Regions from separate parts of the Serratia sp. MMO-28 genome, predicted to be linked through region 2. Evidence: predicted binding sites of a transcription regulator. Region 2 holds the regulator's gene; each other region holds the start of a gene.

The links. Region 2 encodes PhoB, which activates phosphate uptake and scavenging genes when phosphate is short. Its sites were predicted from a motif close to CTGTCATAAAACTGNCNNAT; they were not measured.
Region 1: the regulator PhoB is predicted to act here: its motif matches at 3,074-3,093, upstream of glpT (glycerol-3-phosphate transporter).
Region 3: the regulator PhoB is predicted to act here: its motif matches at 4,504-4,523, upstream of pitA (inorganic phosphate transporter PitA).

What each region holds. Positions count from the first base shown of each region.
Region 1 covers NZ_JBBCVB010000013.1:74,327-82,217, forward strand. The annotation lists gene WG891_RS13255 (hypothetical protein) at 1-138, opposite strand, end outside; gene glpQ (glycerophosphodiester phosphodiesterase) at 269-1,360, opposite strand; gene glpT (glycerol-3-phosphate transporter) at 1,565-2,917, opposite strand; gene glpA (anaerobic glycerol-3-phosphate dehydrogenase subunit A) at 3,283-4,932, shown strand; gene glpB (glycerol-3-phosphate dehydrogenase subunit GlpB) at 4,922-6,193, shown strand; gene glpC (anaerobic glycerol-3-phosphate dehydrogenase subunit GlpC) at 6,190-7,389, shown strand; gene WG891_RS13285 (DcrB family lipoprotein) at 7,428-7,891, opposite strand, start outside.
Region 2 covers NZ_JBBCVB010000011.1:3,215-11,105, reverse strand. The annotation lists gene WG891_RS11445 (PstS family phosphate ABC transporter substrate-binding protein) at 1-559, opposite strand, end outside; gene phoR (phosphate regulon sensor histidine kinase PhoR) at 575-1,891, opposite strand; gene phoB (phosphate response regulator transcription factor PhoB) at 1,916-2,605, opposite strand; gene sbcD (exonuclease subunit SbcD) at 2,825-4,054, shown strand; gene sbcC (exonuclease subunit SbcC) at 4,051-7,290, shown strand; gene licT (BglG family transcription antiterminator LicT) at 7,535-7,891, shown strand, end outside.
Region 3 covers NZ_JBBCVB010000016.1:64,889-72,779, forward strand. The annotation lists gene gdhA (NADP-specific glutamate dehydrogenase) at 1-1,189, opposite strand, end outside; gene uspA (universal stress protein UspA) at 1,373-1,810, opposite strand; gene uspB (universal stress protein UspB) at 2,521-2,856, shown strand; gene pitA (inorganic phosphate transporter PitA) at 2,923-4,431, opposite strand; gene WG891_RS15365 (NAD(P)/FAD-dependent oxidoreductase) at 4,735-5,934, shown strand; gene WG891_RS15370 (helix-turn-helix transcriptional regulator) at 6,126-6,806, opposite strand.

The DNA.
Region 1 (7,891 bases), on a different contig from region 2:
ATCCGGGCGGAAAAAGCGTAATACCATTTTGAAGATCAGCCCTTCATTCAGCGCATCGGTGACCCAGCCGGTGAGCACGATAGCCGATAAGGCATAGCATGACGTTTTAAGATGCTGTAATAATACCGAGCGTTCCATGAACACTACCCCCATTAGCGACCATTATCCCTATCCTTCCATCATACCCGTTGTCTTTCAAGGTTCAGGGGAGCGGCTACTGGCAGAAGTGCTGGAAAGCCCCACCCGAGCGGGAGGGGCTGAGTCGCGCTTATTTGTGCAACTTATGCTGCTGCAGGAACTGTACGCCTTTGTCCGGGAAGTCGGTGAACAGGCCGTCAACGTCTGCATCAATGTAGAAGATCTTCAGCATATCGTTGAAGTCCTTGGCATAGGCCGGTACCTGGCCAGGATCGGCACGGAAGGTGTAAGGGTGGATCTGCAGGCCCTGTTGCTTAGCCTCTTTCGCCAACGTGGTCAGCTCAATGTGGCCAGGGGTTGAGGTGCTTTTCACAATCATCGGATACCACGGGCCAATGCCATCGGCATATTTAGCCAGCTTGGCGGCAGCGCCAGGCTCGTACATCCAGTCGTAGTTGTACGGCGTCAGGCTGCCATCCGGGTGGATCACCATCGTTTCGCTGACTTTCTGATCGCCGGTATTGGTGATCAATTGCACCAGTTTGATGTCCATGTTCATCGCGGGCAGCAGCTCTTTCTTCACCCGTTCCAAATCCGGTGCATCGAAGCTTTGCAGGTAAACTTTGTCCGCTTTCTTGGTGTAACCGTAAGATTTCAGCACTTCCAGCACGGCCTTGGAGATATCCTTGCCTTCGATTTTGTGGAACCAAGGGGCCTTGGTTTCCACGTAGATGCCAATATCTTTGCCGGTTGAGTGATTCATCCCCTGAATCATCTCAATCTCATCCTGCAGCGTGTGGATACGGAAGTCAGATTTCCACATTGGGAAACGGTTAGGGAATTTCTGCTGCTGGACACCGTCCTTGACCAAAAACTCTTCGGTGAATTTCAGCGACTGAATCTCGGGCAGGGTGAAATCAATGGCGTAATAGCGGCCATCCTTACGGTGGCGATCGGGGAACTTCTTCGCCACATCGGTCACGCGATCAAGGAAGTGATCGTGCAAAACGATCAGCTTGTCGTCCTTGGTCATCACCACGTCCTGCTCCAGGTAATCCGCGCCTTGGGCGTAGGCCATCGCCTTGGCAGGCAGCGTGTGCTCCGGCAGATAACCGCTGGCACCACGGTGGGCGATAACCAGTTTATCTGCGGCCTGCGCAGCACTGAGCATTGAAGTCGCGAGAATGAACCCTGTCAGCAGGGCTTTGGTTTGAGTCCGCATTCTATATTCTCCATTTTATAGGCAGAGGTAAGTAAAAAGGCTGCGGAGAGCGTAATGCCGGTCAGTTAAACGCAAAACTGCATAATTGTGTGCAATTGCTAAAGGAGTCGCCCCCTCTCCCCAAGGGAGAGGGAACTGGTTGGCCTTAATTGACCGGCATTACGCAGAGAGCGGCCTTTAAATTATGCAAAAGTATTGTGATAGTTAACCGCGTTTGGCTGCGATATCAGCGTGATGTTTCTTTTCGCTGATCATGGTTAACAACAGCAGGATGACTGCGCCGATGCTGCCGCCGATCATCACCATAAAGCCGCCGTCCCAACCGAAATAGTCAACGGTGTAACCGACGATGGCGCTGGCGGCGACGGAGCCACCCAGGTAGCCGAACAGGCCGGTGAAGCCCGCTGCCGTACCCGCTGCTTTTTTCGGTGCCAGTTCCAGTGCGTGCAGGCCGATCAGCATTACCGGGCCGTAAATCAGGAAGCCGATAATGATCATACAGGCCATATCAATGCCTGGATTGCCCACCGGGTTCAGCCAGTAAACGATGGTGGCGATGGTGACCAGCGTCATAAAGAACACCCCGGTGGCACCACGGTTGCCTTTGAACACCTTATCCGACATCCAACCGCACAGAAGGGTGCCAGGGATACCGGCGTATTCGTACAGGAAGTAGGCCCAGGACGATTTATCCAGCGCGAAGTGTTTGACTTCTTTCAGGTAGGTTGGTGACCAGTCCAGGATGCCGTAACGCAGCAGATAGACGAAAACGTTGGCGATAGCGATATACCACAGCAGTTTGTTAGGGAAAACGTACTGCATGAAGATCTGCTTGGCGGTCAGCTCTTCTTCTGCTTTATCGCTGTAGTCGTCCGGGTAATCGTTTTTGTATTCTTCAATCGGTGGCAGGCCAACAGATTGTGGGGTATCACGCATCAGAGCGAAGGCGATCAGCGCTACCAGGATTGCCCCGAAGGCCGGCATATACAGCGCGGCTTTCCAGTCGTTGAACCACGCCATGCCTAACAGGAACAGCAGCGGTGGCAGACCCCCCCCCACGTTATGCGCACAGTTCCACACCGAAACGATGCCGCCGCGCTCTTTCTGCGACCACCAATGCACCATAGTGCGGCCACACGGCGGCCAACCCATACCCTGGAACCAGCCGCACAGGAACAGCAGCACAAACATCACAGCAATACTGGAGGTGGCCCAAGGCACAAAGCCCATAAACAGCATCACTGCTGCCGCGAGGATCAGGCCCGCAGGCAGGAAGACGCGCGGGTTGGAACGGTCGGAAACCGAACCCATGATGAATTTGGAGAAACCATAAGCGATGGAGATCCCTGATAGCGCAAAGCCCAGGTCACCACGGCTGAAACCCTGCTCGATCAGATACGGCATCGCCAGGGTGAAGTTTTTACGCACCAGATAGTAGGCGGCGTAACCGAAGAAGATCCCCATAAAAATTTGCCAGCGCAGCTTACGGTAGAGCGGGTCTACCTTGTCGACCGGCACACGGGAAATGTGTGCGGCTGGCTTAAAAATACTCAACATGAGCGCCTCCGATGGCTTTATCAGTTATTGCATCAGCAGGAAACGGATGTCCTGAAGATGATCGAGCAGTTACCAGAAATCAGTGTTGTCAAATTGTTCCATAACGAGCGTCATCCTAGTCAAAACGCGGGTGTGCCTTTGTGATGGATGGCGCAATTGTTACACTTTTATGAAGCGTCGGCGAATTTTGCGCGATTGGTTAACATTTTGAAATGGGAAAACACAGAAATCACGTGATTATGATCACATTCATGGGTTTTTAAGCACATTTTGTTTTCGATATTTGTTCGTTATTGTTCCTTATCAAACAAAAACCTTAGTAAGTGTGTATCAATAGGAAGATAACCACAGGCTGAGGGGGCGTGATGAGCAATAACTCACCAGTAACAGAAACGGATGTGATCATTATTGGCGGCGGTGCGACCGGTGCAGGGATTGCCCGTGACTGCGCGCGGCGCGGGTTGCGTTGCGTTTTGCTGGAACGGCACGACATTGCCACCGGAGCAACCGGCCGCAATCACGGGCTGTTGCACAGCGGAGCGCGCTATGCGGTAACCGACGGCGAATCGGCCCGCGAGTGTATTGAAGAAAATCGCATACTGAAACGCATTGCCCACCATTGCATTGAACCTAGCGATGGCCTGTTTATTACCCTGCCGCAGGATTCGTTGGCGTATCAGCAACAGTTTATTACTGCCTGCCTGGATGCCGGAATTAATGCTGAAGCGATCGACCCCCAACAAGCACTGCGCCTGGAACCCGCGGCCAATCCGGCGCTGATCGGTGCCGTGCGGGTGCCGGACGGCACCGTCGATCCGTTCCGGCTGACCGCCGCCAATATGTTGGATGCGCGTGAGCACGGTGCGCAGGTGCTCACCTACCATCAGGTGATCGGTTTGCTGCGTACAAACGATCGTGTCACCGGTGTGCGCGTTTTCGACCATAAAAACGCTCACCAATACGATATTTATGCGCAGGTGGTGGTGAATGCCGCCGGGATTTGGGGGCAACAGATTGCGGAATATGCCGATCTGCGAGTACGCATGTTCCCGGCCAAGGGGGCACTGTTGATCCTTGGCCATCGTATAAACAACATGGTGATTAACCGCTGCCGTAAACCGGCAGATGCAGACATTCTGGTGCCAGGAGATACCATCTCGCTGATCGGTACCACCTCGACCCGCATTGATTATGACCAGATCGACAATATGGTCGTTACCCCGCAGGAAGTGGACGTGCTGATCCGTGAGGGTTCGCTGCTTGCCCCCACTCTTGCGCAAACCCGCATTCTGCGTGCCTATGCCGGCGTGCGGCCGCTGGTGGCGCGTGATGACGATCCTTCCGGACGTAACGTCAGCCGCGGCATTGTGTTGCTCGATCACGCAGAACGTGACGGGCTGGAAGGCTTCATCACCATTACCGGCGGCAAGCTGATGACTTACCGGCTGATGGCGGAATGGGCGACCGACAAGGTGTGCGCCAAACTGGGGATCAACACGCCTTGTACGACGGCTGAAGTGGCGTTGCCGGGCTCCCGTCAGTCGGCGGAAGAAACGGTGCGCAGCGTGGTATCGCTGCCAGCGAGCATTCGGGGATCGGCAATCTATCGCCACGGCGATCGTGCCAGCCAGGTACCATCTGGCGACCGGCTGGACAATAGCCTGGTGTGTGAGTGTGAGGCGGTGACCGCCGGTGAAGTGCGCTATGCGGTAAATTCCCTGACCGTTAATAACCTGGTGGATTTGCGTCGTCGCACCCGCGTTGGTATGGGCACCTGCCAAGGCGAGCTGTGTGCCTGCCGCGCCGCCGGGTTACTCACGCACTTTAACGTCACCACGCCGCAGCAATCCATCGCACAGCTTTCTCACTTTTTGAATGAACGCTGGAAGGGCGTGCGGCCGATCGCCTGGGGGGATGCGTTGCGTGCCAGCGAGTTCACCAGTTGGGTTTACCAGGGGTTGTGCGGGCTTGATGCGCGCGGTGACCAGCAGCAGGAGGCGGATGATGCAATTTGATGTGGTGGTGATTGGCGGCGGGCTGGCCGGGTTAAGCTGCGCCATCCGTTTGGCCGAGCAGGGCAAGCGTTGCGCGGTGGTCAGCTCAGGCCAGAGCGCGCTCTATTTTTCTTCCGGCTCGCTCGATCTGCTGGCGCAATTACCCGATGGCACGGCGGTGGAATCACCGCTGGCGGCCTTACCGGCGCTGGCCCAGCAGGCACCGTGGCACCCTTACAGCCTGCTGGGTGCAGCGCGTGTCGCTACGCTGGCAGCAGAAACGGTGCAGTTGCTGGCGCGCTGCGGCATGCAGATGCAGGGCAGCAGCGAGCGTAATCATCTGCGCGTTACGCCGCTCGGCACGCGCCGTGCCACTTGGCTCAGCCCGCAGGCTATTCCGACCACTGCGCTTGGCGGCGTTTTGCCGTGGCGCAAGCTTGCGGTGTTGGGCATCGAAGGCTTCCTGGATTTTCAACCGCAGATGGCGGCCAGTTCGTTAGCTGAGGAACAAGGCGTGATGGCCAAGGTCGCTTCCCTGCATTTACCGCTGCTGGATCGGTTGCGTAATAACCCTAGCGAATTTCGTGCGGTGAATATTGCCCGCGTGCTGGACGTGCCGGAGAATCTGGCGGTGCTGACGGAAGAGATACGACGCCAGGCGGGTGAGGCAGAAGCCATTTTCTTGCCCGCTTGCCTCGGGCTGGAAAGCGATCAGCCGCTGGCTGCGCTGCGTGAGGCGCTCGGCAAACCGGTATTCCTGTTGCCGACGTTGCCTCCTTCAGTGCTAGGTATGCGGCTGCACCAGGCGTTGCGCCAGCGTTTGCAGCAGTTGAGCGGGGTGTTTATGCCGGGGGATACCGTGCTGCGGGCGGATTTTGACGGGCAACGCATCAGCGGCCTGTATACTCGTAACCATACCGATATTCCGCTGCGCGCGCAGCAGGTGGTGTTGGCCAGCGGCAGTTTCTTCAGCAATGGGTTGGTCGCGGAATTCGATGGTATCCGTGAGCCGGTGTTTGGCCTCGACGTGTATAGCCAACCGCAGCGTGAAGACTGGAGCCGCCGCGATTTGTTCGCACCGCAGCCTTACCTGCAATTTGGCGTGCAGACCGATGCCAGCCTGCGCGCGCTGAAGCAAGGGCAGGCGATCGTCAATCTGTACGCCATCGGTGCCGTGGTTGGCGGTTACGATCCGCTGCAGCAAGGCTGTGGAGCCGGGGTGTCGCTGGTGGGGGCGCTGCACGTGGCGCAACAGATTGCTATGCAGGAGGTATCGGCATGAGCCTGTTAAAAGACAACAGCTTTGAGAGCTGCATTAAATGCACGGTGTGCACCACCTATTGCCCGGTCGCCAAAGTAAACCCACTCTACCCGGGGCCGAAGCAGGCTGGGCCGGACGGTGAGCGCCTGCGGCTGAAGGATCCGGCGCTGTATGATGAAGCGCTTAAATATTGCACCAACTGCAAACGTTGCGAAGTGGCGTGCCCATCCGACGTGAAAATCGGTGACATTATCCAGCGCGCCCGAGCCAATTTTAGCCAGAAAAAGCCGACGCTGCGTGACGCCATTCTCAGCCATACCGATATCATGGGCTCGCTGTCGACGCCGTTTGCGCCGATCGTCAATGCCACCACCGGGCTGAAACCGGTGCGAATGCTGCTGGATAAGGCGCTGAAGATCGATCATCGGCGCGAACTGCCAAAATACTCTTTCGGCACCTTCCGCCGTTGGTATCGTCAACAGGCGCAACAGCAGCAGCGTTATAGTGAACAGGTGGCGTTTTTCCACGGTTGCTTTGTTAATTACAACCACCCGCAGCTTGGCAAAGATCTGATCAAGGTTTTCAACGCCATGGAGATTGGCGTGCAACTGCTGAAGCGCGAGAAATGCTGCGGCGTACCGCTGATCGCCAATGGTTTTATGGAGCAGGCCAAGAAACAGGCCAAAGTGAACGCCGAATCTTTGCGTGATGCGGTGCTGGAACGTGGTATTCCGGTGGTAGCCACCTCTTCGAGCTGCACCTTTACCCTGCGCGATGAATATCCGCATCTGCTGGAAGTCGATACCTCGGCGGTGCGCGAGCGGGTGGAACTGGCAACGCGCTACCTGTATCGCCTGCTCAGCCAAGGCCGTCGGTTACCGCTGAAGCACACACCGCTGCGCGTGGCTTACCATACGCCGTGCCATATGGAAAAGATGGGGTGGACCGCCTACACGCTGGAGCTGCTGCGGCAGATCCCAGGCCTGGAACTGGTGGTATTGGAGTCGCAATGCTGCGGGATCGCCGGCACTTACGGTTTCAAGTCAGAGAACTATGAAACTTCGCAGGGCATTGGCGCTTCGTTGTTCCGCCAGATTGAAGAGAGCGGGGTGGACCTGGTGATTACCGACTGTGAAACCTGCAAATGGCAGATTGAGATGTCGACCAGCAAGCGCTGCGAGCACCCGATCACGCTGTTGGCGCAGGCGCTGGGGTAGAAATTAAAGGGGCCAGTACAGAAACTGGCCCTGCAAGATTAAGGTTGTAACTTCAACGAACTGATAATGCCTGCGGCTTCGCTTTGCGCCTGCTGTTGGTTATCAGCTGGCAGCGTGACCTGAATCGTCAGCAACTGGTTATCCAGCTCACCAAGCAGGATCGACGAGTAAGCCTTTTGGCCACCGCTGGTAATAATGCTATCCAGTTGGTGCAATGATACACCGCTGATGTCGATGGCTTTATTGGTGATCACCTGCAGGTTGGCATCGCGTGAGCGTTGCTGCTGCTCCATGTTCTGGGCCAGGGTTTCCAGGCTGTCTGCTGGTTTATCGCCGAGGATGATGATCAACGCGCGCTGGCCGGTGCTGTCGGCAAAGACGTGGCGGTTATTGGACTGTTGGCTCAGTTTGCTGCTCTGATCCGCCATGCCGTTTGGCAGGGTAAAGGTCAGTTTGCCATTCAGCAAGCTCACTTGCGCGGCAGCTGCGCTGGCAGCGGCAT
Region 2 (7,891 bases):
CACACAGGGCACGCAGCTTGAAATAGCCGTAGGTGCCGGAAGCGGAATTACGGCCAAAACGTTGCAGAGTGCGCTGTGCCCAACTGCCCTGCAGCCCCAGTTCACCCCAGCGTTGGATCGCGCTATTTTCGCCGCAGCGGCGGGTGGAGGAAAAGATCTGATCGAGTTGCTGCAGGTTCAGCCCGCGCAGCGGGTTGTCCTGATGGACCAGCACCACCAGCGCATCGACCGCCACCGGCACCGCCAGCGGCGGATAACCATAACGCTGCTCAAAAGCCGATATTTCCGCCGCTTTCATCGGGCGGCTCATCGGCCCCAGTTGGGCCGCGCCCGCCGCCAGTGCGGTCGGGGCCGTGGAGGAACCGGCGGCCTGGATTTGCAGGTTAACGTTGGGATAGTGCTGGCTGAAATCCTGCCCCCACAGCGCCATCAGGTTGGCCAGCGTGTCTGAACCTACGCTGGAAAGATTGCCGGCCAGCATACCGTCCGGCTGCGCCTGTGCTCCGGGGCTGAGCAACAGCATCAGACCAAGCAGTAATCCTGAAGTGAATCGGGCCATAACCACGTCCGCGCGTTAATTTTTCACCGCATTCTCTGACAAAGCAGCGGGGACAATCAACCGATTAGGCAAGGTAAAGATGAAACGCGTGCCGATACCGGGCTCGCTCAAAATCTCCAGCCGTGAATCATGGTGGCTGAGCGCATGCTTGACGATCGCCAGCCCCAGCCCGCTGCCGCCGGTCTGGCGTGAACGCGCCTTATCCACGCGGTAGAAACGCTCGGTGAGCCGTGGGAGATGCTCAGAAGCGATCCCCGGCCCGCTGTCGCTGACCTGAAACTGCGCGCCCTGTGGCGTCTGTTGCCAACTCACCTCAATATTGGTGCCCGGCGGCGTGTGGTTGACGGCGTTATACACCAGATTGGAAACCGCGCTGCGCAACTGATCCTCATTGCCAAACACCCTGAGGTTTTCATTAACGCGGAAGCTGATCGCATGATTGCCATTGCTGAGCGACTGCGCTTCGCGCTGCAACACCCGCAGCATCAGTGGAATATCGACTTTTTCATTCATATCAACGTTGGGAGCGGCCTCAATGCGTGACAGCGTCAGCAACTGCTTCACCAGCCCGTCCATGCGTTTGGTCTGCTCCTGCATGGTGCTCAGCGCTTTGCTGCGCAGTGAACCATCCAGTTCCTGATCGCTCATCATCTCCAGATAGCCTTGCAGCACCGTCAGCGGGGTGCGCAGCTCATGGCTGACGTTGGCGAAGAAGTTACGACGTGCCCCTTCCAACTGGCGCATCTGGGTCACATCGCGCGCCACCATCAGCAATTGCCCTTCGGAATAGGGCATTACGCGGAACTCGACAAAGTGCTCGTTATTCAACTGCAGCGTCAGCGGTTTAGAGAATTCCTGCTGTTGCAGATACTGGCTGAACTCCGGGTAACGCAGCAGGTTGAGGATATGCTGGCCGTTATCCTCCGGCCAGCGGAAGCCCAGCAGGTGCTGCGCCAGGCCGTTACACCAGAAAATATTGCCTTCAACGGTGGTCATCACCACCGCATCGGGCAGGGATTCGGCCCCGCTGCGAAAGCGTTTAATCAGCAGCGCCAGTTCACGGCGGCGGCGGCGGTTACGCTGCTGCATCTGATACAGGCCGTAAAACAGCGGTTCCCAGCTCCAGCGCCCCGGCGGCGGCGTCATGCTGCGATCAACCCACAGCCAGTGGGAGAGTTTGAGTTGGTTGTAAAAATTCCAGGCCAGTGCAATCAGCACCGCAACCAGCAGGAACCAGGGCAAATAGCCAAAAATCAGCCCCAGCAATACCGCAGGCAAACAAAAAAGGGCCAGCTCAAGAGCCAGCCTCTTCCAGGATAGGCGTTCTAACACGGCATCTGCTCCAACATGGCGCGTTTAATAGCGCGTTGAGAACCGGTAGCCGGTGCCCCGAACGGTTTGAACCATTTTGTCATGACCACTGGTCTCCAGCGCCTTACGCAGCCGGCGGATATGCACATCAACGGTACGGTCTTCCACATAAACGTTAGTGCCCCAGACGTGATTAAGCAACTGCTCACGGCTATAAACCCGTTCTGGGTGGGTCATAAAGAAGTGCAACAGCTTGAACTCGGTCGGCCCCATATCGAGCGCCTGCCCGCTTGCCATCACCCGGTGTGAAGAAGGATCCAGGCTCAATCCCTGCATTTCAATCACTTCTTCCACTGCCATCGGTGAAATCCGGCGCATCACCGCTTTAATGCGCGCCACCAGCTCTTTGGGCGAGAACGGTTTGGTGATGTAATCATCCGCCCCCACTTCCAGGCCACGCACCCGATCTTCTTCTTCACCGCGTGCGGTCAGCATCATCACCGGGATATCCCGGGTCAGCGCCTCGCGCTTCATATGCTTGATAAACTGAATGCCAGAACCGCCGGGCAACATCCAGTCAAGTAACACCAAATCAGGGAACGGCTCGGACAGGCGCGTAATGGCACTGTCGTAATCCTCGGCTTCCAACGGTTGGTAACCATTCTGTTCCAACACAAAGCACACCATCTCACGGATCGGCGCTTCGTCTTCCACCACCAGTATGCGTCTTGCCATCGTCAATCCTGCCAATGTGTTATTTAGGCTATGTTGCGGCGCCATTATGCGTCAGTTTTGTGACACTTTTATGAAAATCACCACTGCCTTTGCGGCTCTAAGCATAGTGATTATTCTAACGATCAAAGAAAAACCATTTAGATGTCATAATGCTTACGTCACGACAGGGCACTCAGCCCCCTTATAATCACCGCAATTATATTTTATGCAGGGAGTATCATGCGCCTGATTCATACTTCTGACTGGCATCTGGGCCAATACTTTTTCACCAAAAGCCGTGCCGCCGAGCACCAGGCCTTTTTGCGCTGGCTGATCGAACAGGTGGAACAGCAGCAGGTGGATGCGCTGATCGTCGCCGGGGATCTGTTCGATACCGGCTCCCCGCCGAGCTACGCCCGCGAACTGTACAACCGCTTTGTGGTGGAATTACAGCACACCGGCTGCCAGTTGGTGATTCTGGGCGGCAACCATGATTCCGTGGCCACGCTCAATGAATCGCGTGAGCTGCTTTCCTGCCTGAATACCACCGTGATTGCCAATGCGCAAACGGCAATTGAACAACAGATCCTGGTGTTGCAGCAGCGCGATGGCCAACCGGGGGCGGTGCTGTGTGCCATCCCGTTCCTGCGCCCGCGCGATCTGCTCACCAGCCGCGCTGGGGAATCCGGCACGCAAAAACAGCATGCGTTACAGGAAGCCATCGCCGAACATTACCAACACCTGTATCAGGCCGCCTGCGCGCGCCGCGCCGCGCTGGGCCTGAAGCTGCCGATTGTCGCCACCGGCCACTTAACCACCGTGGGGGTGACCACCTCCGACTCGGTGCGCGATATTTATATCGGCACGCTGGATGCCTTCCCGGCGCAGGCGTTCCCCCCTGCAGACTACATTGCGCTCGGCCATATCCACCGCGCCCAGAACGTGGCTAAATCTGACCATATTCGCTACAGCGGCTCGCCGATCCCGCTCAGCTTCGACGAACTCGGTAAAGCCAAAAGCGTGTTGATGGTCGATTTCGCCGACGGAGCTCTGCAACAGGTTAACGCGCTGGAGGTGCCCACCTTCCAACCGATGCAGTTGATCAAAGGCGATATATCGCAGATCGAACAACAGCTGCGGCAATTTGCCGATTACTCGGGGGAATTGCCGGTTTGGCTGGATATCGAAGTGGCGACGCAGGATTACCTCAGTGATATCCAACGCCGCATCCAGCAACTGACCGATGCGCTGCCGGTGGAGGTATTACTGCTGCGGCGCAGCAAAGAGCAACGCCGCCAGGCGATCGCCCAGCAGGACAGAGAAACCCTGAATGAATTGAGCGTTAGCGACGTCTTTGAACGGCGGCTGGCGCTGGAGAGCGAAATGACAGAACCGCGCCAGCAAAGGATGCGCCACATGTTCCAACAGGTGGTTGAAACCTTGCACCAGGATGAGGAGCCTTCCGTATGAAGATCCTCAGCCTGCGCCTGAAAAACCTCAACTCGCTGCAGGGCGAGTGGAAAATCGACTTCACTGCCGAACCCTTCGCCAGCAACGGGCTGTTTGCCATCATCGGCCCGACCGGCGCGGGCAAAACCACGTTGCTCGACGCGATTTGCCTGGCGCTGTATCACCAGACTCCCCGGCTGAACGTCACGCCAAGCCATAACGAACTGATGACGCGCCACACCGCCGAATCGCTGGCGGAAGTGGAGTTTGAGGTGAAAGGCACCGGCTATCGTGCCTTCTGGAGCCAGCGCCGCGCCAAAAACGATCCCAATGGTAACCTGCAGGCACCGAAAGTGGAATTGGCGCTACGGGAAAGCGGCAAGATCCTGGCAGACAAAGTACGGGATAAGCTGGATCTGATCGCTTCGATCACCGGGCTGGACTTCGGCCGTTTCACCAAGTCGATGATGCTGTCACAGGGGCAATTTGCCGCGTTTCTTAATGCTGATGCCAACGATCGCGCCGAACTGCTGGAGGAACTGACCGGCACCGAGATCTACGGCCTGCTTTCCGAACGGGTCTTTGAACAACACAAGCAGGCAAAAACCGAGCTCGATGCCCTGCACCAGCGCGCCAGCGGCATTGAGCTGTTGACTGATGAACAGCGCCAAGCCTTGGAAAACCAGCTTACGGCCCTCAGCGTGGAGGAGCAGCAGCTCAGCCAGCAGGCACAACGGCGCCAGCATGAGCTGAACTGGCTGCAGCAGTGGCAGCACGCCCAACGGCAGTTGCAAGACTGCCAGCAACAGCTCAGCGCCGTGCAACAGGCCCATCAGCAGGCAGCACCGCGGCTGCAGCAGTTGGCGCGCAGCGAACCGGCAGAAAAGCTGCGCCCACGGCTTGATGAACGCAACCGCTGCCAGCAGGACAGCCAGGCCCTGCAACAGCAAATCACGCGATTGCTGCAACAGCAGCAGCAACAACAGGCACAAACTGTTCCGCTACAACAACGGTTAGCGCAGGCGCAAACGGCCAAGCAGGCACAGATTGCACACCAACAGCAGCAACAAGCGTTGATCGATGAGCAGGTGCTACCGCTCGATCAGCAGATTGCCCACGGGCAAAACACGTTGGCTGATACGCATAAAAAACGCACCGATAGCCAAAAGCAGCACGAAGAACTCGGCCGCACATTGGAACAACTGGCAAACCAGCGCACACAGCTTGCCGCTCTGGCAAGCCAGTCGCAGGCGCAACAGGCGGCTTTGACCACGGCGCTGCAACAACATCAGCAACAGCAGGCGGCGCTGGAAACGCAGTCTCCGCAGGAAAAGCTGCGCCAGCGCCAGGCAGAGCTGGCCGATCTGCGCCCGGTACGCCAGCAGTTATCCAACCTGGCGTTGCTGTTTCAGCAAGGCCAGCAGCACCTGGAACAGCAACGGCTGGAGTTTGACGATCGTCAAAAGCAGCTGACCGAGGCAGAAACGCAGCTTGAGCAGGCTCGTCAGCAGTACAAGCAGCACAAAGCGCATCTCAACGACGTTGAGAAAAACCACGAGCTGGAAAAACTGATCGTCAGCCTAGAGGCCGAACGCGCCCGGCTGCAAACCGGCGAGCCTTGTCCGCTGTGTGGTTCCACTCAGCACCCGGCGATCGCGCAGTATCAGGCGGTAAAGCCCTCAGAAACCGCACAGCGCGTCGCCGAAATGCGTGCGCAAGCCGAAACGCTGTATACGCAAGGCAGCGAACTGCGCGCGCGCTGTGAAAGCCTGAAAGATCAACAGCAACAACTGCAGCAACGGTTAAAACAGCAACAGCAGCAGCAGGAACAGCATCTGCAACGCTGGCAAACGCTCAGCGCGCCGCTGGCGTTTGACTTTACCCTGCACGACGCGCAGCGCCTGAACGATTGGTTGGCCGCCTGCGATAGCGAAGAGCGCACGGCTCAGCAACGGTTGTTACAGCACCAGCAGGCTGCCCACGCCGTTCAGCAGGCCAAGGATGAATTGAGCACCCTGCTGCTGGCGCAGCAAAAAAACCAGCAGGATATCGCACTGCTGGATGAGCGTTTCAACCTGCTGCAGACAAGCCATGCAGAAACCCTGCGCCAGCATGAGCAATGGCAACAGCTGGCACAGCAGCAAGAAAAAGAGCTCGCAGAACTGCGCCGTGAACGTATTGCGCTCTTTGGTGAGCAACAGGTGGCACAGGTGCGCCAGCAGTTACAGGCGGCACAAACGGCTTGCGACAACGCCCTGCAACAGGCCACAGAACAATTGAGCCAGGCGCAGGAGCAACGCGAGCGCTTAATGGGCCAACTCACCGGCTTACAGCAGCAACAACAGCAGTATGCCGAGCGTTTACAGGCGGCGGAACAGCAGTGGCTACAGGCGCTCGCCAGCAGCGAATTCGCCGATGAAGCGGCGCTGCGCGCTGCGTTGCTTGACGAGAGCGTGCGCCAACAATTACAGCAAGAAAAAGAAGGGCTGCAGCAGCGTCAGGTACAAGTCAACGCCCTGTTGGCCCAGGCACAGCAAGCGCTGGAGCAGCAACGCCTCTGCCGCCCGGCAGATCTGGATGAAGCGCTCGCGACCCCGGCAGCCCTGAGCCAATTGGCCGAGCAGCTAAAAACGCTGCAACAACGCCAGGGGGAAGTACGTAACCAGTTAAGCAGCGACGCGCAGCGCCGCTTAAACCAACAAACGCTGTTTGAGCAGATCGCCCAAAGCCAGCAGCAGTACGACGACTGGAGCATGCTCAATCAGTTGATAGGCTCAAAAGAAGGCGACAAATTCCGTAAGTTTGCCCAAGGGTTAACCCTCGATCATCTGGTGTATCTGGCTAACCACCAGCTTGGGCGTTTGCACGGGCGCTACCTGTTACAACGCAAAACCAGCGACGCGCTGGAACTGCAGGTGGTGGATACCTGGCAGGCCGATGCCCTGCGTGACACCCGCACTCTATCAGGCGGTGAGAGCTTCCTGGTCAGCCTGGCACTGGCCTTGGCGCTTTCCGACCTGGTCAGCCACAAGACCAGCATCGACTCGTTATTCCTTGACGAAGGCTTCGGCACGCTGGACGCAGAAACGCTGGATACCGCACTGGATGCTCTCGATAGCCTCAATGCCACCGGCAAAACCATCGGCGTGATCAGCCATGTCGAAGCGATGAAAGAACGCATTCCGGTGCAGATTAAGGTGAAAAAGGTCAACGGGCTGGGGATTAGCAGGCTGGAACCGCAGTTCCGCATTGAGTAACTGCTCGCTGGCCGCAGAGAAATGTGATCGCGGCGGCAGTCCAGGGCGAAAAGCGTTGAGCCAGGGCAGACAATGGTTATCATACAGCAGAATTACCCGGAATCATTCGAGTGGCATCAGGGCTTGATGTATGACGGGGATAAAAGGATTGTCACTGTGAATACAGGCAAAACCTGACCTTCGGGATCGCTCCTGGGTGTCGGGTTTTTTCGTTTTCAGCAGGCTGGAAAAACCAGGAATAGCCATGAAAATCGCTAAAATACTCAATAATAACGTAGTGATTACGCTGAATGGCCATCAGGAAGAAACGGTGGTGATGGGGCGTGGCATTGGCTTTAAAAAGAAAGCCGGTGATAGCGTAGATGAAAGCCTGATCGAGAAGGTATTTACCCTCAACAGCGGCGAGATGAGCGAGCGTTACAAAGAACTGCTGGCGGAAATTCCGCTGGCCTGCATAACCACCGCCGATCGCATTATCACCCTCGCCCGCCAGCGGCTGCCGGGGAAACTGCACAATATTGTCTATATTACGCTGACCGACCATATCCACTTCGCGCTACAGCGCCATGCACAAGGGTTGGACATCAAAAATGTGCTGCTG
Region 3 (7,891 bases), on a different contig from region 2:
TCTCGGCGCGCCAGTTAAGACGTGCGGCATTCTGTGCCATTTCCAGGCCAGACGTGGCCACGCCACCGGCATTGGCCGCTTTGCCTGGTGCAAACAGAACACCCGCTTCCAGGAACGCATCAGTAGCCTGAATGGTGGTTGGCATATTGGCGCCTTCTGCCACGGCTTTAACACCGTTGTGGATCAGCGTTTTTGCGGCGTCCAGATCCAGCTCGTTCTGGGTGGCGCAAGGCAGAGCGATATCCACCGGCACGTTCCACGGCTGCTGGCCAGCCAGATAGGTTAAACCACGCTCACGGGCGTAATCTTCCACGCGGCCATAACGCTGGTTCTTGATTTCTGCCAAGTGAGCCAGTTTCTCGGTGGTAAAGCCGGCTTCGTCCACCACGGTGCCGCCGGAGTCAGAAACGGTGATCACGCGGGCATCCATCTCCAACGCTTTCTCAATGGTGTATTGCGCCACGTTACCGGAACCGGACACCGCCACACGCATGCCTTCAAAGCCCAGACCGTGGCGCTGCAGCATCGAATCGGTGAAGTAAACCAGGCCATAGCCGGTGGCTTCCGGGCGAATCAGGCTGCCGCCGAACGACAGGCCCTTACCGGTGAACACACAGCTGGTGTTGTTGGACAGTTTTTTCATCATACCGGCCATAAAGCCGACTTCGCGGCCACCAACGCCGATATCCCCGGCAGGAACGTCGGTATCCGGGCCCAGGTGGCGGTAAAGTTCGGTCATCAACGCCTGGCAGAAACGCATGATTTCGCCCTGGCTTTTGCCTTTTGGATCAAAATCTGAGCCGCCTTTGCCGCCGCCCATTGGCAGCGTGGTCAGGGCATTCTTGAAGGTCTGTTCAAAGCCGAGGAACTTCAGAATGGAGGTGTTGACCGACGGATGGAAACGCATCCCGCCTTTATATGGCCCGATAGCCGAGTTGAACTGGATACGATAAGCCCGGTTCACCCGTACTTGACCCAGATCGTCCACCCAACTGACGCGGAACTGAATGATACGCTCAGGCTCAACCAGGCGTTCTAACAAGGCGTGGTCGCGGTAATGTGGGTTGCGTTCGATGAAGGGCCACAATGAGGTGAAAACTTCCCGTACTGCCTGTAGATATTCCGGTTGATGTGAATTATGGCGTTGTAACGAGGTTAGAAATGACTCCAGTGATACAGCTTGTTCCATGAAAAAACTCCTTTTAGATTTGGGTTCCCCTGTTTTTTTAGATGCAGCTCACAGTTGGGGAGGATGTTGTGTCTATATCGACTATATCACCGGGGGGAGGCTGAATAACAAGTAATAAATAAGGGCTATACAACGAAAAACGCCCGCATCAGGCGGGCGTAGGCAGTGCGGGTTAGCAAATACTTACTTTTCTTCCTCGTCACGCAACGGCACAATCAGCATATCGATGTGCACAGTGTTGATTAACTGGCGTGCAGAAGACATCAGCTTGCTCCAGAAATCCTGGTGGTGGCCGCACAGCACCAGGTCCACGTTATATTTCTTGATGGCATCAACCAGCACCTGGGCCAGATCGCCGCTGCCGCTCAGCGTTTCGGTGATCGGATAACCTGCATTTTGCGACAGTTCGGTAAGCGCATGGTGAGTTTCTTCGGAGATGCGTTTCTGCATATCGCCGAGATTGACGTCGATCAGGCCGGTATACAGATCGGAATAGTTAACATCAACGTGGATCAGGGAGACTTTGGCATTGTACGGTCGCGCCATGGATACGGCTTTTTCTACCAGAATTTTGCTTTCCGGTGATAGGTCAACCGCGATCAGAATGTGTGTGTAAGCCATGAGAATACTCCTTCCAGATAATGCCGATTAAAGGGTTGGCAGGCTTCAGTGTTTCAGCTTGGCGCTTGCGCCTTGCCTGCATAGTACCATCCAGATAACACAGTGATATGTCTGCACGATCACACTGTATTGCATCAATAAACCTTACTGACGTCTACCTATTTAGTTTTACACTGATGCAATAAAAAATCCTATTGTTTATGTGGTTATCTGCCATTTTCTCTCTTGAGTTATAGGCCTTCCTGAGTGAAGAGGGGTTTACCATTTCCCCCTGCAACGCTAAACGCAGTGTGGGTTACGGTTATGATTTATAACCAATGAGTAGATGACAAATTTAACCATAGCGTTAAATTTTATACCTTGTGCAAGCCAGTTTGCGTTTCATTGTCCTACAATAGTGAATATGGGCTTCACCCTATCCCCTTTGAGCCGTAAGGCGCGCCCCATCGGCCAAAGGTTGTGATAATGCGTGGACATCTATACCCCAAATAATTCGAGTTGCTTGTAGGCGGCAACGGAGTGAAGCCCCAGGAGCTTACTCAAGTAAGTGACTGGGGTGAACGAAGGCAGCCAACACCCAAGCAACTTGAAGTATGACGGGTAGAAAAGGTGCTAGGAGGATGGGAGCCACAGGCTCCGGCAGCATTGGGTAGAGTAGGGCGTTGGCCCGGCGGTTGGCCGGGATAACAACGCCCTTGAGGGGGGCAATCATGATGAGTACCGTCGCGCTATTTTGGGGTTTGTGTGTGGTATGTGTGATTAATATGGCTCGTTATTACTCTTCTCTGCGTGCATTGCTGGTAGTTTTACGCGGCTGCGATCCGTTGCTGTATCAATACGTCGATGGCGGGGGATTTTTTACTTCGCACGGCCAACCGAGCAAGCAGATACGCCTGGTGCGTTACATCTTTGCGCAACGTTATGTTGAGCACCATGATCCGGAATTTATTCGCCGCTGTGAACGTGTGCGCGGCCAGTTCCTGCTGACCACCGAACTGTGCGGCCTGGTGCTGCTGAGCCTGCTGGCGATGGCGATTTGGTACTAGTTACTTCTTGATTTAAAGGTATAAAAAAGGCGGCCAAGGCCGCCTTTGCTATTTTATTTGCGAGGCTTAAATCAGCTTCAGCGCCAGCCAGTATAGGCCGCCGGAAAGCAGAATCGACACCGGCAGGGTCAGTACCCAAGCCAGCGCGATACTCTTCACGGTTTTAACCTGCACACCGCCGCCATCCACCAGCATGGTCCCGGCAACTGCCGAAGAAAGCACTTGAGTGGTGGAAACCGGCATACCGGTATAGCTGGCCACGCCAATCGACAGTGCGGCAGTCATCTGAGCCGACACGCCCTGTGCGTAGGTCATGCCTTTCTTACCGATTTTCTCACCGATAGTGGTAGCAACACGCCGCCAGCCCACCATGGTACCGATGGACAGCGCCAGGGCGACCGCAATGATGATCCACAGCGGCGCATACTCAACGGTTTCCAGCAGGTCTGAACGCAGGTTCTTCAGGAAGCGCTGGTCGTCCGCAGAGGTTTCCGGCAGTTTGGCTACTTTGCCTGCCGTATCCGTTACGCACATCAGCAGGCGGCGCAGGTGGCTGCGCTGTTCTACCGTCAGTTGATCGTAACTTTGCAGATTATTCAGCAACTCGAGTGAACGCTCTACGGCGATCATGGCGCGTGAACTGTCGCAATGGAACTCGGCCGGTTGGTTAGGCGTTGCTTGTGACGCTTCTTCCGGCGAAGGGACCAGCGGAGTCTGGGCGATCACATGGGAAAGGGCATCGCCATGCTGCTGATAGAATTGCTGCAGGTGAGCGACGGCATCACGCGTACGGGTGATGTCATAACCTGTGGCATTCATATTGAGGACGAAACCTGCAGGAGCAACGCCGATCAGCACCAGCATGATCAGACCGATACCCTTCTGGCCGTCGTTGGCACCGTGCGAGAAGCTCACACCGATCGCCGACAGGATCAGGGCAATACGCGTCCAGAACGGCGGCTTACGTTTGCCGTCGACCTTCTCACGTTCAGCCGGAGTCATGTGGATGCGCTGACGTTTCTTGGTCTTGCTCCAATAACGGCGCAGCACGAACACCATTAGCCCAGCAATAATCAACCCAATCAGTGGGGAGAAGATTAATGACAGGAAGATGCTGATCATTTTCGGCACATTCAGCGCGTCAACGACAGACGTGCTGGTGACGAGCGCGTTAGTTAAGCCGACACCGATGATAGAGCCAATCAGCGTGTGTGAACTGGATGCCGGTATCCCGAGATACCAGGTGCCGAGGTTCCAGATAATTGCCGCCAGCAACATGGAGAAAACCATGGCTAAGCCGTGCGTCGAACTGACGTTCAACAGCAGATCGGTTGGCAGCAGGTGCACAATGGCGTAGGCAACACTCAGGCCGCCGAGCATCACGCCAAGGAAGTTGAACAGGCCCGCCATCACGACCGCAAGTTGCGAGCGCATAGCACGGGTGTAAATTACAGTAGCCACCGCATTGGCCGTATCGTGGAAGCCGTTGATGGCTTCATAGAACAATACGAAGATCAATGCGAGGATTAACATTAGGCCGGTATGGAAATCCAGGCCAGCGAACAAATGCAGCATAAGCGTTACGCCAGGTTGGTGGACATGAACGCCGCGCATTATCCGTGACAACCGGTGTCGGGGAAAAGGAAAATATGACGTTTTTTTGATATCAATGTGACAAAAGAACATGAGTGGGATGACTAATCGAAGAGATATCAGCATGTTATCTGTATTTACGCCTGCTAACATTTTCTTACGGTAGCGCTGGCCGCATGATGCCCTTACAATCTGCCGCCGCAGATTTAACGCTGACTGGTAGCGAAACGGCGCAAAAAAGCGCTCTTTTATCGTGATTGTGATTTTTTGTTCAGAGAGGCTCAGGTGGAACAGTTTGATGTCGTAGTGATAGGTGCGGGTGCCGCAGGGATGTTTTGCGCTGCACAGGCAGGGCAACTCGGCTGCCGAGTCTTGCTGCTCGACAACGGCAAAAAACCGGGCCGCAAGATCCTGATGTCCGGCGGTGGGCGTTGTAATTTTACCAACATGTATGTTGAACCGGCGGCCTATCTCTCAAACAATCCTCATTTCTGCAAGTCTGCGCTGGCGCGCTATACCCAATGGGACTTTATCGATCTGATTAATCGCTACGGTATTGCTTACCATGAAAAAACGCTGGGGCAGTTGTTCTGCGATGACTCTGCGCAACAGGTGGTCGATCTGCTGGTGAAAGAGTGTGAACTTGGTCAGGTGACGATGCGCTTGCGCAGCGAAGTGCTGAGTGTGGAAAAAAGCGATACCGGGTTCGAGCTGGCGCTGAATGGCGAAAAAGTGAGTGCTCGCTCACTTGTTGTGGCCAGCGGCGGGCTGTCGATGCCGGGTTTGGGCGCATCGCCCTTCGGTTACAAACTGGCAGAGCAGTTTGGCCTGAACGTGTTGCCTACCCGTGCCGCGCTGGTGCCTTTTACCCTGCATAAACCGTTGCTGGAACAATCCCAGACGCTCTCTGGCGTTTCAGTACCTGCGGTAGTGACGGCGGAAAATGGCACCCACTTTCGCGAAAGCATTCTGTTTACCCATCGCGGCCTTTCTGGCCCAGCGATTTTGCAGATTTCCAGCTATTGGCAACCCGGCGAGTTTGTAAGTGTTAACTTACTTCCTGCGTTAGACCTGCTGGGCTTTCTGAATGAACAGCGGCAGGCCCATCCTAACCAGAGCCTGAAAAATACCCTCGCTCTGCACCTGCCGAAGCGCCTGGTCGAGTTCCTGCAAGCGTTGGGGCAACTGCCGGAAGCGACATTAAAACAGCTCACCCCAGCCCAACAGGCCGCGTTGGTCGAGAACCTGCAAAACTGGCGAGTGCAGCCGAACGGCACCGAAGGCTACCGTACCGCAGAAGTGACATTGGGCGGCGTAGATACCAAAGCGCTGTCTTCCAAAACCATGGAAGCGAACAGCGTGCCGGGCCTGTACTTTATTGGCGAAGTGGTGGATGTGACAGGGTGGCTGGGGGGGTATAACTTCCAGTGGGCCTGGAGTTCTGCCTGGGCCTGCGCACAGGCCGTGGCGGCGCAGGGGGGATAAGGTTGGTTTGTAAATGACACATCACTGATATTGCCGGATCGCATGATTTCCTACCGGTGGCATCAACATTTACTCTTTACAGCGCTCACTATTGATTAGCGCTGAATAAGAATCAGAGGATTTATTTCTGTTAAGAAAAAGTATTTAAAGATAGACCACAATAGGTGGTCGCTTGGGTTGATAATTTCTCATTAATTCACCGGTTTAATCAGTTGAAGCTCCATACCAAGACGTATTGCATGCCGGGCATTGGCGACCCCTAATTTTTTGACAATATTAGACATATGAAATTTGACGGTACGCATCGTTATCCCCAAAATCATCCCCGTTTCCTGGTAAGTTTTACCCACGCTGGCCCAATAGAGAATGTCATTTTCTCTGTCAGTAAACCGAGGGGCTTCTTGCGAGCAAGGGGTGTTTTTTTCTGCTAGCGAAGTCAGCATGAGATATATCTCATGTACCGATGCCAGCAATACGGAGATATTCCCTTTATTTTGGGGAAGGGTTTGCGTTATTTCAGCTCTCCGTTCCGCGGTGATAATAAAAGATAAGGTAGCAAGATTATTATTATAATCATGCAGGACAAAAGTATAACCACTTGTGATGCCAAATTCTTCGGCCTGATCGAAGTTTTCATGCCATAAAAAAGGCGTCAACCGGTTTAGCGCGGTGATGACCACGGGATCGGTATACTGTAAACCATTTTCTATATATCGTTTCACCCACTCACCGGGGTAGTTGGTAACGCCAAAGATAGATGACATATCATTTTTGGATAAAACAACGTAGGCCCAGGTTAACTCTCCAAAATCATTTAATGCCGCTTCCAGATGCTTTTTGATAATGTGACTAATATTCTCAGTATCTTTCATCAACTGCTTGCTCCTGGCAGCTCGAATCATTTTATCCAGAAGAATATACCAGACAAAGGCACAAAACCGGAATCAGCGAATATTTAACTCCCCTAACCCCAGATGATGGCCTGGTTCTGCAGAATCCGAGCCTCTTGTCGGTTAAACGTAGAAGGCTGAAGTACAGGTATCCGGCTGTACTTATAGCCAGATGATTTTATCCGAAGTGGTGTACTACTATCAGTGTCAACAAAATCTGTGCTGGCGCAGTTCCCAGCGAAGCCCCCGAACGTTTTGTCGCACCTCTGGGGGCAGATGATCAAAAACACCAGGGAAAACTCATCACGCAGCACAAATCGCGCCGCTAAAAATGTGAACACCATTGTTGCAACAGCCTAATTTAGGTCAGGTTCCAAGTTGTACTTCAGTACCTTTGCTTGGAAAGCGCGTTCTTAAGCAGGACATTGATCTCTGATCACCGGCTGGCGATGCCAGCCCCCCACCTTTGCGAGAAAACCCGTTAACAATGATGACTCGAGCCTTTACGGTTAGTCGTCATTTGTACAATTATTGTCCTTTCTTACACTGCAACCGGGGTGGTGCTGGCAAGACTTCTGGTCTCTATACCCGTCATACTTCAAGCAAATAGAATTATTTTGGGTATATGCCCTTTAGTTGTGGTGTTTCAAGCTATCTACGGCATTCGTGATTGCGCAAGTATGGCAACATCACGCGTATTTATCTGGGGTGTAAATTTTACCGCCGCAATTTAAGTAAATACTGTAGACTCTTCTATAATCTATTTGGCGTCGTTCAGCCGTGAATTTAATCACATTCTATGCCGTGTAAGTCTAACATCATTTATTATAGTGATGGCTGTAATAACTGTCGCTGCTATTATAAATTTCACACCTATATTTCCGTTCAATTGATTAGGGCGTAAAAGAAAAGACAACCAGAGTCGAATCTTTTACTGGGTGGGTCCCAGCCAGGTCGGTAATACTTAATGTATTTTTATGGGAAATCAAATATATACCCAAAATAATTCGAGTTGCTTGTAGGCGGCAACTGAATGAATCCCTAGGCGCTTACTCAAGTAAGTGACT